2 regions of the Mycoavidus cysteinexigens genome follow, and region 1 is predicted to be linked to the other one. Evidence: predicted binding sites of a transcription regulator. Region 1 holds the regulator's gene; the other holds the start of a gene.
What was found. Region 1 encodes LexA, which represses DNA repair genes until DNA is damaged. Its sites were predicted from a motif close to ACTGTATNNNNATACAGT; they were not measured.
Positions count from the first base shown of each region.

Region 2: a site for LexA is predicted at 1,586-1,603, ahead of recA (recombinase RecA). Genes of this name have one in related genera too.

Region 1 covers NZ_AP018150.1:1,021,392-1,024,811, forward strand. The annotation lists gene dusA (tRNA dihydrouridine(20/20a) synthase DusA) at 1-593, opposite strand, end outside; gene lexA (transcriptional repressor LexA) at 840-1,493, opposite strand; gene MCB1EB_RS04375 (asparaginase) at 1,821-2,888, shown strand; gene rpsB (30S ribosomal protein S2) at 3,082-3,420, shown strand, end outside.
Region 2 covers NZ_AP018150.1:2,406,282-2,409,701, forward strand. The annotation lists gene recX (recombination regulator RecX) at 1-368, opposite strand, end outside; gene recA (recombinase RecA) at 454-1,518, opposite strand; gene MCB1EB_RS10165 (cytochrome b) at 1,641-2,207, opposite strand; gene MCB1EB_RS10170 (paraquat-inducible protein A) at 2,261-2,953, shown strand; gene MCB1EB_RS10175 (paraquat-inducible protein A) at 2,950-3,420, shown strand, end outside.

The DNA.
Region 1 (3,420 bases):
AAGTGGTGAACGTAATCGTAGCGGAGCGGGGGAATCGTGCGGTTTTCTTTCGGGCTGAGTCCACCTAAGATCGCATTGCGGGCGTGCACAATAAAAGTGCGGCAACCCGCATCCGCTACAGTTCCCACAAAATCGCGCACAAATGCGTAATCCGTTCGGTCGTTAATGCCAATGCGGTGTTTTACGGTGACCGGAAGAGATACTGCGTCGCACATTGCGCGCACGCAATCGGCGACCAGCGCGGGCTCTGCCATGAGACAGGCGCCAAATGCGCCGCGTTGCACGCGCTCAGACGGACAGCCGCAATTCAGATTGATTTCATCATAATTCGCGGTGGCGGCAAGTTTGGCGCAGCGGGCTAGCTCACTGGGTTCGCTACCGCCAAGTTGTAATGCAAGCGGGTGCTCTTTTTCGTTAAATGCAAAATGTTGTTCGGCATTGCCATGCAATAGGGCGCCTGTGGTCACCATCTCTGTATAAAGCCAGGTATGGCGCGTTATGAGTCGATGGAAGTAGCGGCAGTGACGATCCGTCCAGTCCATCATAGGCGCGACGCAAACGCGGCGGCGACTGTTTATCCCAACTGAGGACACGTTAGGTAGCGCTGCATCCGCGTTGACGCCATTGCGCAATATATTCTGAGTCATGAAAAAGTCATAAATTGAAGCTGCTTTTGTAGATACATCAACAATCGCACTTCAGGGAAGAGTGACTGAGTCACTCATAAAAACTATAAAAAAATATATTTTAACTGATAGTCTGATGGCGCAGCTCAAAGGTTAAGCCTAGCGAAAGAAATAAGGGGTTTGAGGAAGCGTTAAGAGGATGGAGGATAGAGTTTAAAATGCGCTCGGTCGGATTAAGCCAACTACGATGCCTTCAAGGGCGAAGTCTACCTGCTCAGGTTCAATCACCAAGTTAGGGTAATCCGGGTTTTCCGCAATCAGCTCCACTTTTTTGCCGTGTCGCTTGAAGCGTTTGACCGTGACCTCATGATCAAGCCGGGCGATGATTAGCTGGCCGTCTTGAGCTTCAGGTTGACGCCGTACCGCAAGTAAATCCCCATCTAGAATGCCTGCATCGCGCATCGATAGGCCGCGTACATGCAGTAAATAATCCGGCCGGCTGGCGAATAAGGAGGGGTCGCATTGATAATGTTGAATAATATGTTCGGTAGCGAGAATCGGGCTGCCTGCGGCTACGCGGCCAATCAAGGGGAGTGATAGTTGCATGAAGCTGGCGTCAGGTAGCGTAGGCTGGCGCGACCTGGCTTGGGTTGCGGCCGTTTTCAGCTTGATGCCGCGCGAGGCGCCTGCAGTGAGTTCAATCACGCCTTTGCGCGCCAGTGCTCGGAGATGCTCTTCAGCCGCGTTAGCTGAGCTAAAGCCAAGCTGAGCGGCAATTTCTGCCCGGGTTGGGGGAAAGCCGCTTTGCTTAATCGCGTGGCGGATCAAATTGAAAACTTGCTGTTGCCGTACGGTGAGTTTGGGCATAGTGTGATTACGTATTTAAGCGAATGGGCCTGTTTTTTTATACAGTATAAAGCGTTTTGTATATGAATGAAAGCCGGTGCTTGCTTTCTGCTGCCAGGCAGCCGTAGTTTGTCTGGCGCCGTGACGGCATTGAGCTTTTGTTGGCATAACCGGCAGCGGGTTTGTCGTTCGTGTTTATACAACAGTGTTGGCTAGCGTTTGCTTAAGTTTCGGAGTATTGTTCGCCCGTTTTGAAATAAGTTCGCGTCATAGGTGTTTGAGTTGCGCTCGGTTCGCCATGATATTCATAGCCGGCTTATTTTGTTCCCCTCTCAGCGATTTAATGGAATGCTTGCAGATTTTCTTCCCACCTCAGCTTCTTCTGCATCTTCTGCGTGTTTGCCGCGGATTGCTGTGGTCGCTACGGGCGGCACGATTGCCGGCGCGTTGACCGGGACCACGGCCGCTGCACCGGCGGCGGTTTCGTTAACCGCTCATTATCAAGCAGGCATATTGGAGATTGAGGACTTGCTTGAAGCGCTGCCAGTGCTAGCTTCAGTGGCCCATATCGAAGCTGAGCAAAGTGTTCAAATAGATAGCAAGGATATGACACTGGCTTATTGGTCGCAGCTTGTCTATCGTGTGAATGCGTTGCTGACGCGCGCCGAAATTGATGGGGTGGTGATTACGCATGGCACAGATACGCTTGAAGAAACGGCTTTTTTGCTCCATTTAGGGGTTAAAAGCTCCAAACCCGTGGTGCTTACCGCCGCTATGCGGCCCGCTACCGCACTGTCGGCGGATGGGCCGCTGAATCTTTTTAATGCAGTGACGGTCGCGGCGCATCAAGCGGCGATTGGCCAAGGCGTGTTGGTGGTTTTAAATAACCAAATTCATTGTGCGCGTGATGTAACTAAGACGAGTACTTATGCAGTAGACGCATTTCGCTCACCGGAGGTCGGTGCGCTCGGGTGGGTGCAAGATGGACGGGTCGAATTTCAGCGTGCGCCGCAACGGCGACATACCTGCGCGAGTGAGCTGGAGGCGCCGCTTGAGGCTTGGCCGCTGGTTGAAATTGTGATGAATTATGCTGGAGCATCCACGGTTTTAGTCGACGCGCTCATGGCGGCGGGGGTGCGCGGTATTGTCGCCGCGGGGACTGGCAATGGTTCACTGGGCGCCCCCTTGCAACAGGCGTTGGCCCAAGCAGTCAGGCGCGGGGTGGCAGTGGTGCGGGCCAGTCGAGTCGGAGCGGGGCATGTGATGCGTAATGGCGTTGTGCCTGATGATGAATTAGGTTTTGTGAGCGCAGGTACATTAAATCCATATAAAGCGCGGGTGTTATTGATGTTGGCGCTCAGCGGCGACCAGCCGGCGCCGACGAGTCGGCTGCAAAGTATCTTCGATACTTATTAAATCAGTGTTAAAATATTCAGTTGGTTCTGCTTGAGTCTTTGATAGGGCGTTCAAAAATTGGGCGTCATATATCCGGGTCACAGCGCAAGCCAAATCAGCAAGCCAGCGCATCCGGGGTGCCCATAGTCTTATTCGTTAAGCTAAAAATGGGTATCGCAGCTGGTTTTAGACCTAACCCTTATGGAGTATTTTTATGTCTATTACAATGCGACAAATGTTAGAGGCGGGTGTTCATTTTGGACACCAAACGCGTTTTTGGCACCCAAAAATGGCGCCTTATATTTTTGGCCAGCGTAACAAAATCCATATTATCAACCTCGAAAAAACGCTGCCGATGTTTCAAGACGCGCTGAAATATGTGCGTCAAATAGCGGCCAAGCGGGGGACGATCTTATTTGTTGGAACCAAACGTCAGTCACGCGAAATTATTGCTGAAGAAGCTGCGCGCGCTGGGATGCCTTATGTGAATAGTCGCTGGTTGGGCGGTATGCTCACCAATTTCAAAACCCTGAAATCATCGATCAAAAAACTA
Region 2 (3,420 bases), 1.4 Mb from region 1:
CGCGCGCGCTCGATAGAAGTAGTGGGTAAGTTTCCGTATTTTTTACGCCAAATAGCTTTAGCACGGGTTAATTCAGATGACTGTAAATCTGCGCCAATCTGTTCGATTAACGTAGCGTCCAGCTCATGCTGCTTGAGTTCGTTAATAATCCGACGCACGCCGCAACGCGCCGCGCGACGATGCGCCACACTTTCAGCAAAGCGAGCATCGGATAAATAACCTTCTTCTTGCAAAACATTCAGTAGAACATTCAGGTCTGTTTCATGTTCTGCATAAGAGGCTAATTTGCGATGTAATTCAGCACGGCTGTGTTCTCGCCGCGACAGATAACCCAACGCGCGCGCCCTTAAACTAGGTTTAGCGTACATTGTCGCAACATATTAGGCTTTTTGAGAGAGGGTAAGGCCAACAGACGACCGAGAAATCATGCTGGCCTCCGCTGTGCGCGGTTGTTTAAACTTTTTCTTGAATTTCATCAGCGATTGTCACTGCATTCACGCCAAATGAAGCCCGTACTTTGTTTTCAATCTCACGTGCAATGTCCGGGTTTTCACGTAAGTACTCTCGTGCATTATCTTTTCCTTGCCCTGCCCGCTCACCATTGTAGCTATACCAAGCGCCCGCCTTTTCAACAACTTTAGCTTGTACGCCAAGGTCGATGATTTCACCCTCACGAGAAATGCCTTCGCCATACAAAATATCAAAAATGGCCTCACGAAATGGCGGAGCGACTTTATTCTTGACCACTTTCACGCGGGTTTCAGACCCAATCACCTCATCCGATTTTTTGATTGAGCCAATCCGACGAATATCGAGCCGTACCGAAGCATAAAACTTCAGCGCGTTGCCGCCCGTTGTGGTTTCCGGGTTACCGAACATCACGCCGATTTTCATTCGGATCTGATTGATAAAAATAACTAAGCAATTTGTCCGTTTGATCGTTCCGGTGAGCTTACGCAATGCTTGTGACATTAAACGTGCTTGCAGCCCAGGCAAAGAGTCGCCCATTTCGCCTTCAATTTCAGCTTTGGGCACAAGCGCGGCAACCGAGTCAATGACAATTAAATCGACCGAGCTAGAGCGCACCAACGCATCTGCAATTTCAAGCGCCTGCTCACCTGTATCAGGTTGTGCAATCAGAAGATCAGACGCTTTGACGCCAAGCTTTGCCGCATATTGAACATCAAGAGCGTGCTCCGCATCAATAAAGGCACAGGTGCCGCCAATTTTTTGCATCTCGGCGATCACCTGTAGAGTCAACGTGGTTTTCCCCGAAGATTCCGGTCCGTAAATTTCCACCACACGACCCCGCGGCAAGCCGCCTACCCCAAGCGCAATATCAAGTCCTAGCGAGCCCGTAGAAACGACTTGAATATCTTCAACCACTTCACCGTCGCCCAAACGCATAATTGAGCCTTTGCCAAATTGCTTCTCAATTTGCGCAAGTGCGGCGCTAAGCGCTTTGCCTTTTTCAGCGGTTAAACTCGCTTGAGCTTGACCTTTTTTACTTCCTTCCATGAATCATCCTTTGTAGAGACAAGCGGCGCTCCGTCTAAATACCGCCTAGCAAATTAGCATACCATATACTGTATAAAAAAACAGGTTACTTAGCAAGCCTGATTGCCAAAAAGCATACCTTATTACTTACACTTACACCATGGCAACATGCGCGCAAGCACACCATTGCGGTCAATGAACCGATGTTTAAGCGCCGCTAAGAAATGTAGAAGCACCAAGGTTGCGAGCGCATAGTTTAAATAAACATGCGCGGTTCTAAAAATGGGTTTCAGTGCAGGAGCAGGATCTATCAGTGCGGGTAACTGCACCAGGCCTAAATAAACCACCGGCGCACCTGCTGACGAGCTCAATAAATAGCCTGACAAAGGCACGGCAAACATCACCAGATAAAGTAGAAAATGCACTAAATGCGCGGCCCAACGCTGCCAAATAGGTAACTGAGAAGGTAACGCCGGCGGCCGATGCGTAGCCCGCCATAGCACGCGCAAGACCGCAAACATAAATACAGTGACGCCCAGCCATTTATGCCATGCGTAATACTGCATTTTATTTGGCGTACCCGCCGGAAGATCCGTCATCACCCACCCTAAGCCAAAGGTGCAGATTATCAAAAGCGCAATCAACCAGTGCAACGCAATGGCAGGTGAGGTATATTTAGATGAAGTGGTAAGAGCTGGTGTCTGAGTCATGAAAGAATCTCCTTTTTATATTCCGTCTTAGCGTTCTAAATCATTAAGCGATTATGGTACTACAACACAATACGCAAACTAATGAACTACTCGCTTGCAGCAAGTGCGACACCCTACATCGTAAAGTCCTGCTGGACAAACGATCGGTTGCGCGCTGTGCACAATGCAGGGCCATACTTGATCAGCCTGTGGTGCATCATACCCACACCCTGCTCGCCTTGGCACTAGCGAGCATGATTATGTTCGTCATTGCTAACAGCTTTCCGATTGCTACACTCGAAATACAAGGAAGCTCTAGTCAAACCACTTTGCTTAGCGGGATTGAACAACTCTGGCGCGAAAGCTCGCCGATTGTGGCGATACTTATTTTTAGCGCAACCATCTTGTGCCCCCTGGCAGAACTCGCTGCGTTGATCTATTTGCTAGCTCCATTGCAAGCGGGCCGCATAGCGCCTGGCTTTAATCTCGTAGCGCGCATAATTCAATGCGTGCGGCCATGGGCTATGCTCGAAGTATTTATGCTTGGTATTCTTATTACTCTAGTTAAATTATCGAGTCTAGCGCACGTGATTCCTGGTGCGGCGCTGTTTGCCTTTGGTGTGCTGACTTTACTGCTTACCTCACTGAGTACATTTAATCCCCAGCATTTTTGGCGACTCGCTCATGCCGCAGCAAAGACAACCGATAGCCAGCTGGAGAGTAAACACAAACTGGCCAACGCATCCGCCAAGGCCTTTTCGCAATGAAACGTCTGAGCGCTAAGCAGGCTGGCTTAGTGGCTTGCCCTATCTGCCAACACGTCCATCGTTATGAGCCTGCTCTCTCCACCCACCACCATTTGCATTGCATGCGCTGCGGTCACCGGCTTTATCTACGCAAACCGAATAGCCTAACGCGTACCTGGGCATTCTTAAGCGCCGCTGCGATCCTCTATCTGCCGGCTAATTTATTACCCGTAATGCGCACCCAATCCCCCTTTGGCATCCGAGATGACACAATTATGAGCGGGATCGCCCTTTTCTGGGCCAACGGCTCCTGGGCGCTAGCGACGCTGGTGTTTATCGCGAGCATCTTGGTCCCATTACTCAAATTGGCAGTATTAAGCTTACTTGTCTTAAGCACTCAATGCAAAGCAACTTGGCAACTCCGACAACGCACTGCGTTATATCGACTCGTTGAACGCGTAGGTCGCTGGTCAATGTTGGATATTTTT